4 regions of the Metabacillus sediminis genome follow, and region 3 is predicted to be linked to each of the others. Evidence: riboswitches for the same ligand, from Rfam matches in the RefSeq annotation. Region 3 holds a riboswitch; each other region holds the start of a gene.
What was found. Region 3 has a riboswitch for S-adenosylmethionine ahead of WCV65_RS17530 (methionine ABC transporter ATP-binding protein). Riboswitches for the same ligand answer to the same signal wherever they lie in the genome.
Positions count from the first base shown of each region.

Region 1: another riboswitch for S-adenosylmethionine. It lies ahead of mmuP (S-methylmethionine permease); the one in region 3 lies ahead of WCV65_RS17530 (methionine ABC transporter ATP-binding protein).
Region 2: another riboswitch for S-adenosylmethionine. It lies ahead of mtnK (S-methyl-5-thioribose kinase); the one in region 3 lies ahead of WCV65_RS17530 (methionine ABC transporter ATP-binding protein).
Region 4: another riboswitch for S-adenosylmethionine. It lies ahead of WCV65_RS06520 (bifunctional homocysteine S-methyltransferase/methylenetetrahydrofolate reductase); the one in region 3 lies ahead of WCV65_RS17530 (methionine ABC transporter ATP-binding protein).

Region 1 covers NZ_CP147407.1:4,012,576-4,014,774, reverse strand. The annotation lists gene WCV65_RS20630 (aldo/keto reductase) at 1-294, shown strand, start outside; gene WCV65_RS20625 (TetR family transcriptional regulator) at 298-876, shown strand; SAM riboswitch class I at 1,055-1,158, shown strand; gene mmuP (S-methylmethionine permease) at 1,243-2,199, shown strand, end outside.
Region 2 covers NZ_CP147407.1:1,445,331-1,447,529, forward strand. The annotation lists gene mtnK (S-methyl-5-thioribose kinase) at 1-889, opposite strand, end outside; SAM riboswitch class I at 986-1,148, opposite strand; gene WCV65_RS07655 (carbon-nitrogen family hydrolase) at 1,225-2,031, opposite strand; gene WCV65_RS07660 (pyridoxal phosphate-dependent aminotransferase) at 2,135-2,199, shown strand, end outside.
Region 3 covers NZ_CP147407.1:3,351,204-3,353,402, reverse strand. The annotation lists gene WCV65_RS17535 (O-acetylhomoserine aminocarboxypropyltransferase/cysteine synthase family protein) at 1-781, shown strand, start outside; SAM riboswitch class I at 888-1,000, shown strand; gene WCV65_RS17530 (methionine ABC transporter ATP-binding protein) at 1,094-2,119, shown strand; gene WCV65_RS17525 (methionine ABC transporter permease) at 2,112-2,199, shown strand, end outside.
Region 4 covers NZ_CP147407.1:1,234,240-1,236,438, reverse strand. The annotation lists gene WCV65_RS06525 (YajQ family cyclic di-GMP-binding protein) at 1-318, shown strand, start outside; SAM riboswitch class I at 695-807, shown strand; gene WCV65_RS06520 (bifunctional homocysteine S-methyltransferase/methylenetetrahydrofolate reductase) at 872-2,199, shown strand, end outside.

The DNA of each region.
Region 1 (2,199 bases), 660 kb from region 3:
ATGGGAGAAAATCTGGACAAGAACCTGGCTCTTGTAGAAAAACTGCGTGAAATTGCCGAAGAAAAACAAGCAAATGTCGCACAGCTTGCGATCGCATGGGTTCTTTCTAAAGGCGAGGATGTTATTCCGCTGATCGGTGCCCGAAAACGTTCCCAGCTTCAAGATGCATTTGGTGCCTTGAATCTTGAGCTCACTGAAGCGGATCTGGCCAGAATTGAAGAGGCGGTTCCTGCTGAAGCGGTAGCCGGGACACGCTATGCAGCTGAACAAATGGGAATGCTGGGAGTCGAATAAAGAATGGCAGAGCAATTAACAAAAGAAGAAATCCTGGATGCGGCGGAACAAGTGCTGCGCCGTTTTGGACCAGAGAAAACAAGCGTGGTAGATGTAGCCCGGGCCTTGAATATTAGCCACGGAACGATATACCGCCATTATCCAAGCAAAGCTTCGCTGAGGGAAGCGGTGGCTGAGAGGTGGCTCCACAGCATCATTCAGCCCCTGAAGAAAGTTTTCAAGAAAGAATGCTCATCAACGGAACGGCTCCTTTTGTGGGTGGAAACATTGATTGGCATTAAGCACTCACTCGTAAAGGAAGATCCTGAGCTGTTTAGCATGTACACTTCTCTAGCTGAAGAGTCAGTAGATGTGATAACCGCTCATATTAGTGAATTGGTTGGCCAGATCATTCCGATTGTTAAAGAAGGAATGGCAAATGGCGAGTTCAAATCCGCTGATCCTGAGACAGCTGCTAAAGGCATCTTCATCGCTACAGCTAAATTTCATCATCCGGCACACGCAAAAGAATGGGCCTCCCCGGATATAGATGCGGAATTTAGAATGGTTTGGGATTTGATTCTTTCCGGAATTATAAAATAAGAAAGCCGGTTTTCCTGGGGAAGGAAGACCGGCTTTTATCGTACAGGTTTGGTGCGACGAAATTGAAGTTGGAGTTTTTGAAAAGAATCTAAAAAGGCAATCTGTTCCCCGTTCGTACCTATTTTTGAAGAAATGTTGACAATTTTCTGATAGATTGATAGTGTTATAAAAAAATAATTTCTTATCCAGAGAGGTGGAGGGACTGGCCCTTTGAAGCCTCAGCAGCAGGTCTGTACAGACACTGTGCTAATTCCAGCGGGTGAATAGCCTGATAGATAAGCTTGTTCTTTTATTTGTCAGTCACGCACTCTTTGCGAAAAGGGTGCGTTTTTCATTTTTCTGGGTGTGGAACAAAGGAGAGTCAAGATGGAGAGAGAGACTGGATTTCAGCGGAAAATGCAATCAAGACATCTTATTATGCTTTCACTCGGAGGTGTAATTGGGACCGGATTATTCCTGAGTACAGGCTACACCATTCAGCAAGCAGGGCCATTAGGCACACTGCTTTCCTACCTTGTCGGTGCGGTGGTCGTTTACCTTGTTATGCTTTGTCTGGGAGAGCTATCGGTACATATGCCTGAAACAGGGGCTTTTCACAGCTACGCTGCTAAATACATTGGGCCTGCAACAGGGTACACGGTTGCCTGGCTGTACTGGCTGACGTGGACGGTTGCACTCGGATCGGAGTTTACGGCGGCCGGACTGCTGATGCAGCGGTGGTTTCCATCCGTTAATGTTTGGATCTGGAGTGCGCTGTTTGCGGTTTTGATCCTTGTATTAAATGCTGTGACCGTTAAATTTTTTGCAGAATCAGAGTTCTGGTTTTCTTCTGTGAAGGTGGCAGCCATCGTAATCTTCATCATCTTGGGTGGAGCTGCCGTTATCGGGATTCTTCCTCTGGCTGATTCTGAACCTGCGCCTTTTCTGTCAAACTTCACAAATGAAGGCTTGTTCCCGAATGGAGCGTTTGCCGTTCTGATGACGATGCTTGCTGTGAATTTTGCCTATTCGGGGACAGAACTGATCGGCATCGCTGCCGGAGAAACGGCGAATCCGGAAAAAACCATACCTAAGGCGATTCGGACAACGGTGTGGCGATTGATTATTTTTTTCGTTGGAACGATTGTTGTCCTGTCTGCGCTGCTGCCTTCCTCGGATGCCGGTGTGCTGAAAAGCCCGTTTGTGGCGGTTTTCGAGAGAATCGGAATTCCTTATGCTGCGGATGTGATGAATTTTGTTATCCTGACCGCCATTTTATCCGCCGCCAACTCTGGTTTGTATGCGGCGTCCAGAATGCTCTGGTCCCTCGCGGATAAGAAAACG
Region 2 (2,199 bases), 1.9 Mb from region 3:
CAAATGTGTTCCAGGCTTTTTCAATGGCCTCGAAAATAAAATCCTGATCCTGTTCTTCTCGAGATAACGCGTTGAGAAGCAGATTTGCGATGAATTGGCCCGGATCAAATCCAATCGGTCCAAAGAAAGCAAATTCAGGATCAATAACCTTTGTTTCCGTCTCACTTACAAAAATACTGCCTGTGTGAAGATCCCCGTGAAGAAGTGCTTCTGCCTCCGTCAAAAACTTTCTTTTCAATTTAGCAACTTCGAGCTTTACGTGTGTATCCTCCCAAAGTTTTTCAGCAGCCTCCCGAAGCTCCGGTTCAAAATCATTGGATTCAAAGTCGAAGAAGGGATCCGTAAAAACGAAATCCTCGGTGATTTTGCATAAATCAGGATTCGTAAATTGCTTAACAAGCCGTTTTTTAACATGTGGTTTCAGGGCGAAATCGCTTGTGTAAAAAAGTGTACGGGCCAAAAACGTTCCGATATGTTCAGCGAGCAGCGGAAGTTTTTTTCTATCCATCAGTGCTTTTCTTGCAATCTGCAAATGTGAAAGATCCTCCATTACAGTAATGGCAAGTGTCTGGTCAGTGTAATAAACTTCAGGAACCAATCCCGGAGCAAGCTCTGCCTGTTTAACAAGGGCGCTGCTTTCGATTCTTGCCCGGTCCAATGTAAGCGGCCACGATTCGCCGATTACTTTTGCATAAGGGAGGGCCTGCTTCAATATAACTCCTTTGCCCGATTTTGGATCGGTTATATGGAATACGAGATTCAAGTTTCCATCTCCGATTTCCTCACAATTAAGAACAAGATTGTCTTCAAAAAGTCCAAGCCTTACTGCAAGTGCTGAGGCAGTGCTTTCAATAAGCGGTTCGTAAAGCGATGTATTTGCGATTGCCATGTAATTTTCCCTCCTGAGGTGGTGATAAAAAATTTATTGAACATGAAAAAGCCTCTTTCATTTTGAGAAAGAGGCTTGAAGAGGCAGTCTTCGCACCTCTTATCTCCCAAAAAGCATTTGCTTTCTGACGGATTTAGCACCGTGCCTTGCGGAGCGATAAGCCCCGGCGCTTGCTGCTGCGCCCCATTTCACAATGGTATTACGGTCGGTTGCTGTTGGGGTCAACGGGCCAATTCCCTCTCCCAACTCTCGATAAGAGTATGTTTAATTTTTTGAATGTTTTAATTGTTTCGTAATCACTTGATGAAAATGTTACCAGCTTAAGAGCAGTACTGTCAATCCCTTTTTACAAATGATTGATAAAATTCCGGACGCCGGTCCTGAAAAACAGGAATTTGTTTTCGAATCCCCGCAATTTCATTAAAATCCAATTCCGCACTCAGTATTTCTTCACTCTCCCCAGCTTCAGCTATTACATTTCCCCATGGATCAATGACGAGTGAATGACCGGCAAACTGATTATTAGGATCAGAACCGGAGCGGTTGCAGGCAACAACATATGCCTGATTTTCAATGGCTCTCGCTATAAGAAGGGATCTCCAGTGGTGAAGGCGCGGAAGTGGCCACTCTGCAGCAACAAAGAGCACCTCTGCACCATTTGCGGCATGCTCGCGCATCCATTCCGGAAAACGGATGTCATAGCAGATAAACCCTGCACAGTGTACACCGTCTAACATAAATAGCCCGCTTTCTCTCCCGCCTGTCAGATAATGATGTTCATCCATCAGCTTAAATAAATGCAGCTTACTGTATTCATGAATCAGATTTCCTTCACGATCAAAGATAAGCATCGTATTGGTTACTTCATGGCCGGATTTTTTCGCAATGGACCCCGCTATCAAATTAACGCTGTGCTTTCTTGCAAGCTCTGAAAGGAAAGCTTTAGAGTCAATGCCTTCTTCATCTGCGATGACTTCAAGTCTTGTCAAATCGTAGCCTGTATTCCACAATTCCGGAAGAATGAGAAAGTCCGGCGCTTCTTTACTTATTGCCTCTTCCATTGCAAGAGACACACGCTTTTTATTCTCTTCAGGATCCCCAAAGGCAATATCGAATTGTATGCAGCAAATGGTTCGTTTCATTTCAGACCAGCTTCCTTCAGGTAAATTTTAGCTTTACTTTTTGTTACTAACACTATATGATTTTGGACTAGAATTTCAAGAATTTTTTGAGAAGGTGAAAAAAATGAAGTTTTTTGAACCATCGCGCTTGCTTAATCGCTTGCCTGAGCAATTTTTTGCCTCGTTAGC
Region 3 (2,199 bases):
AATTCCTTTAATCATTGATAATACCTTTGCTACACCATACCTTTTCAAACCCATTGACTATGGAGCGGACATTGTGGTTCATTCGGCTACAAAATGGCTGCTTGGCAATGGAACGACATTAGGGGGCATTATCGTGGATGGCGGCAAGTTTGACTGGTCTACAGGCAAATTTCCAGCCTTCGTTACTCCTGACCCAAGCTATCATAATATCGTTTTTGCTGAAGCCCTCGGCGAACTCGCTTATATCGTAAAGGCAAGGGTTCAGCTTCTGAGAGATTTAGGTCCGGCATTAAGTCCGTACAATGCCTTTCAATTTACATTGGGATTAGAGACGCTGCATGTCAGGATGAAGGAACACATTGCAAATACAAGGAAAATCGTTTCCTACCTTCAAAACCATCCCGCAGTTAAGTGGGTATTATACCCGGAGCTTGAAGAACATCCATCAAAAAACCTTGCAGATCGATATTTGCCAAAAGGAGCCGGTGCAGTTATTGTATTTGGAATAGATGGAGGCTTGGAGGAAGGGAAAGCCATTATCAATCATACGAAGTTATGGTCGCATGTGGCGAATGTTGGGGATGCCAAAAGCTTAATTATTCATCCGGCAAGCACCACACATCAGCAGCTCGGCAAGGAAGAGCTTATAGAGGCCGGGGTTTCCGAGGATCTGATCAGATTGTCTGTAGGAATTGAACATTCAGACGATCTGCTTGAGGATTTGGAGGCAGCTATTTTCGCCGCTACAGGAAAACGATCGTTGACTGTCAGCATCAATTGACCGTAAACATTAGTTGTTGACAACTCTATTTTTGCATGATAAACTCACTTTCAGATCTGAAATATTTTTAAAATTTCAAACTATCCCAACTGAATAATAAATTGTTCTCTTATTAAGAGAGGTGGAGGGACGTGCCCTATGAAGCCCGGCAACCATCAGTTATGTAACTGAAGTGGTGCCAATTCACTCAAAATGCTCAGGCATTTTGAAAGATGAGAGAAAGGTATCCTATATTTTAATGCCTTTCTGCTCACTTGTGCAGAAAGGCATTTTTTATTCCTTTCAGATCGGATCAGAAAGAAGGTGAGTGCAGTGATTACACTAAATCATGTTTCAAAAGTATACTCTGTCAAATCAGGGAGCATCACAGCCGTAGATGATGTGAACCTTGAAGTTCAAAAAGGTGAAATCTTTGGAATCATCGGCTATAGCGGAGCAGGCAAGAGTTCTTTAATCAGACTCTTGAATGGTCTCGAGACTCCTACATCGGGAACAATTGAGGTCGCAGGAAACCGGATTGCCGAGATAAAAGGAAGCAAGCTTCGGAAGGCCAGACAGGAAATCAGTATGATCTTCCAGCATTTTAATCTCCTATGGTCCCGCACAGTGGCCGACAATATTGCATTCCCGCTTGAAATTGCAGGAATCCCTGCTTCTGAAAGAAAGGAGCGTGTAAAGGAATTGATCCGTCTTGTCGGATTGGAAGGCAGAGAGAGCGCTTATCCATCACAGCTGAGCGGAGGTCAAAAGCAGCGTGTTGGAATTGCGAGAGCCCTTGCAAATAACCCAAAGGTGCTGCTGTGTGACGAAGCAACCTCTGCACTTGATCCTCAGACAACGGATTCCATTCTGGAACTGCTTGTAGATATTAACCAGCGTCTGGGTCTGACGATTGTTCTCATTACCCATGAGATGCACGTCATCCGCAAAATCTGCCACAAGGTAGCGGTCATGGAAGATGGGAAAATCGTTGAAGAAGGAGAGGTGCTGAATGTATTCAGAAAACCTAAAGCTCCTATTACGAAACGATTTGTCCAGCAGGTTACTGAGCCTGAAGAGACGAAGGAAACCATTGCCCATCTGATTGATTCTTATCCGTCAGGACGAATCGTCCAGCTGACCTTCGTAGGCGATTCTACAGAGCAGCCGGTTGTGACCAGCTTAATTAAAAACTACGATGTTAAAGTGAATATCCTGCAGGGTAAAATATCACAGACCCAAAGCGGGGCTTATGGTGCGCTGTTCCTTTATATCGACGGGGAAGAAACAGAAATGGACCGGGCTTTACAATTCTTATCAGATCATCAGGTAGAAGTGGAGGTGGTTGCCCATGCTTGAGCAATTATTTCCGGAAGTGAATTGGGAAAAGGTTTGGACGGCTGCAGCTGAAACGATTTATATGACGGGCGTTTCGGTAC
Region 4 (2,199 bases), 2.0 Mb from region 3:
CTCGAACAGCTGAAAGATGTACTCATCAGCAAACTAATCCGCCGTGAAGTACCGGTAAAGAACATTCAGTACGGCAAAGTGGAAGGTGCATCAGGCGGCACAGTACGCCAGCGCGGCAAGCTCGTTCAAGGGATCGATAAGGACAATGCAAAGCGTATTAACACGATCATTAAAAACTCCGGACTGAAAGTGAAATCCCAGGTTCAGGATGACCAGGTGCGCGTCACCGGAAAAAACCGTGATGATTTGCAACAGGTAATCGCTGCGATCAGACAGGCTGAACTTCCAATCGATGTGCAATTTATTAATTACCGATAATTTTGGTTTGGACCGCTTTGGGTGAGCGGTCTTTTTTATTGGTTTTGGGATATTTTTTGCAGGTTTCCGCATTGATTTCGGATAGTCAGCAATTACCTTTGATAGTCAGCAATTCTTTTAAAAAAGTCAGCAATTATTCCGATATAGTCAGCAATTATTCCAATAAAGTCAGCAATTATCTCAGTAAAGTCAGCAATTACCCTCCCCCCCAGCATTCCCCTTTACATTCAGTACCTTCAGTGACCTCCTGCATTCATTCCCTGTTCATCCGCCCCACATTTAAGACCGTTTTGTAAAAAACCTCCCCTTCCCCCTTGAATGTTTTCGAAAAATTAGGTAAATTGGGAGTAATCTATTTTTAAACAACTCCATATCGTTCTTATCAAGAGAAGCTGAGGGACTGGCCCGATGACGCTTCAGCAACCGGTCATGCAAGCGCGCGTGCCAAGGTGCTAAATCCAGCTAAGCGTTTTGCTTGGAAGATAAGAAGAAGTCCGAATGTTAAAGCCTTCTTCTATAAGAGGGCTTTTTATTTTTAGAGGGGGTATCAGCAGTGGGTTTTCTAGAGGATTTACAAAATGAAATTTTAATAGCGGACGGGGCGATGGGGACCCTTCTATACTCCCATGGGATTGACCGATGCTTTGAAGAATTGAATCTGTCAAACCCTGATCAGGTCCAGAGCATCCATGAGGCATACATCAACGCTGGTGCACGGGTTATTCAAACGAACACATACGGCGGAAATCATATTAAATTATCCCGCTATGGACTGGAAGATGATATCCGGGCCATCAATTCGAAAGCGGCCAGGCTTGCAAGAAAGGCAGCAGGCAGCCAGGCCTATGTTCTCGCTACAATGGGCGGAGTCCGTGCTTTCAAAAAAAGCTCCCATACACTGGATGAGCTGAAACGCAGCTTCCGCGAGCAGCTATATGTCCTTCTGAATGAAGACATTGATGGACTTCTGCTCGAAACCTTTTATGATTTGGAAGAGCTGAAAACGGTTCTTGAAATTGCGAGAAAAGAAACCAGTAAGCCGATTGTCGCCAATGTCTCGCTGCATGAGACAGGCGTGCTGCAGGATGGTACACCACTTGAAAAAGGCTTAAAAGAATTGGAAGCACTCGGCGCAGATGCAGTCGGCCTGAACTGCAGGCTTGGGCCGTATCATATGCTCGAATCACTTGAAGAGGTTCCGCTCCTTGAAAAGGCGTTTCTCTCTGTCTACCCAAATGGCAGTCTTCCATCTGTGGAAGAAGGAAGACTCGTTTATGAATCGGACGAAGGCTATTTTGCAGAAAGCGCCCTAGCCTTCCGTAACCAAGGCGCAAGACTGATCGGCGGCTGCTGCGGTACGACGCCTAAACATATAAAAGCGATGGCTGATGCGCTAAGAGGCCTTTCCCCTATTAAGGAAAAGGCAGTTAAGCAGCGAAAGCCCGTCACTATTCATGAACGGCTGGAGCCTGCCTATCCCCCGCTCCACCAGATTGTGAAGAAGCGCAGGTCTGTTATCGTCGAACTGGATCCTCCGAAAACGCTCAGTTTGGAAAAGTTTTTTAAAGGAGCTGAAGAGCTGAAAAAGACCGGTATCGACAGTATCACCCTTGCTGACAATTCACTTGCTTCACCGAGAGTCAGCAATGCGGCGGTTGGAACACAGTTAAAGGAAAAGCATGATATGAGGCCTCTTATTCACCTCACCTGCCGCGACCGGAATTTGATCGGCCTTCAATCGCATCTAATGGGACTCCATTCCCTTGGACTTACGGACGTATTGGCGATTACTGGCGATCCATCTAAAATTGGGGATTTCCCGGGGGCTACCTCCGTTTATGATCTTTCATCCTTCGACTTGATTTCACTGATCAAGCAGTT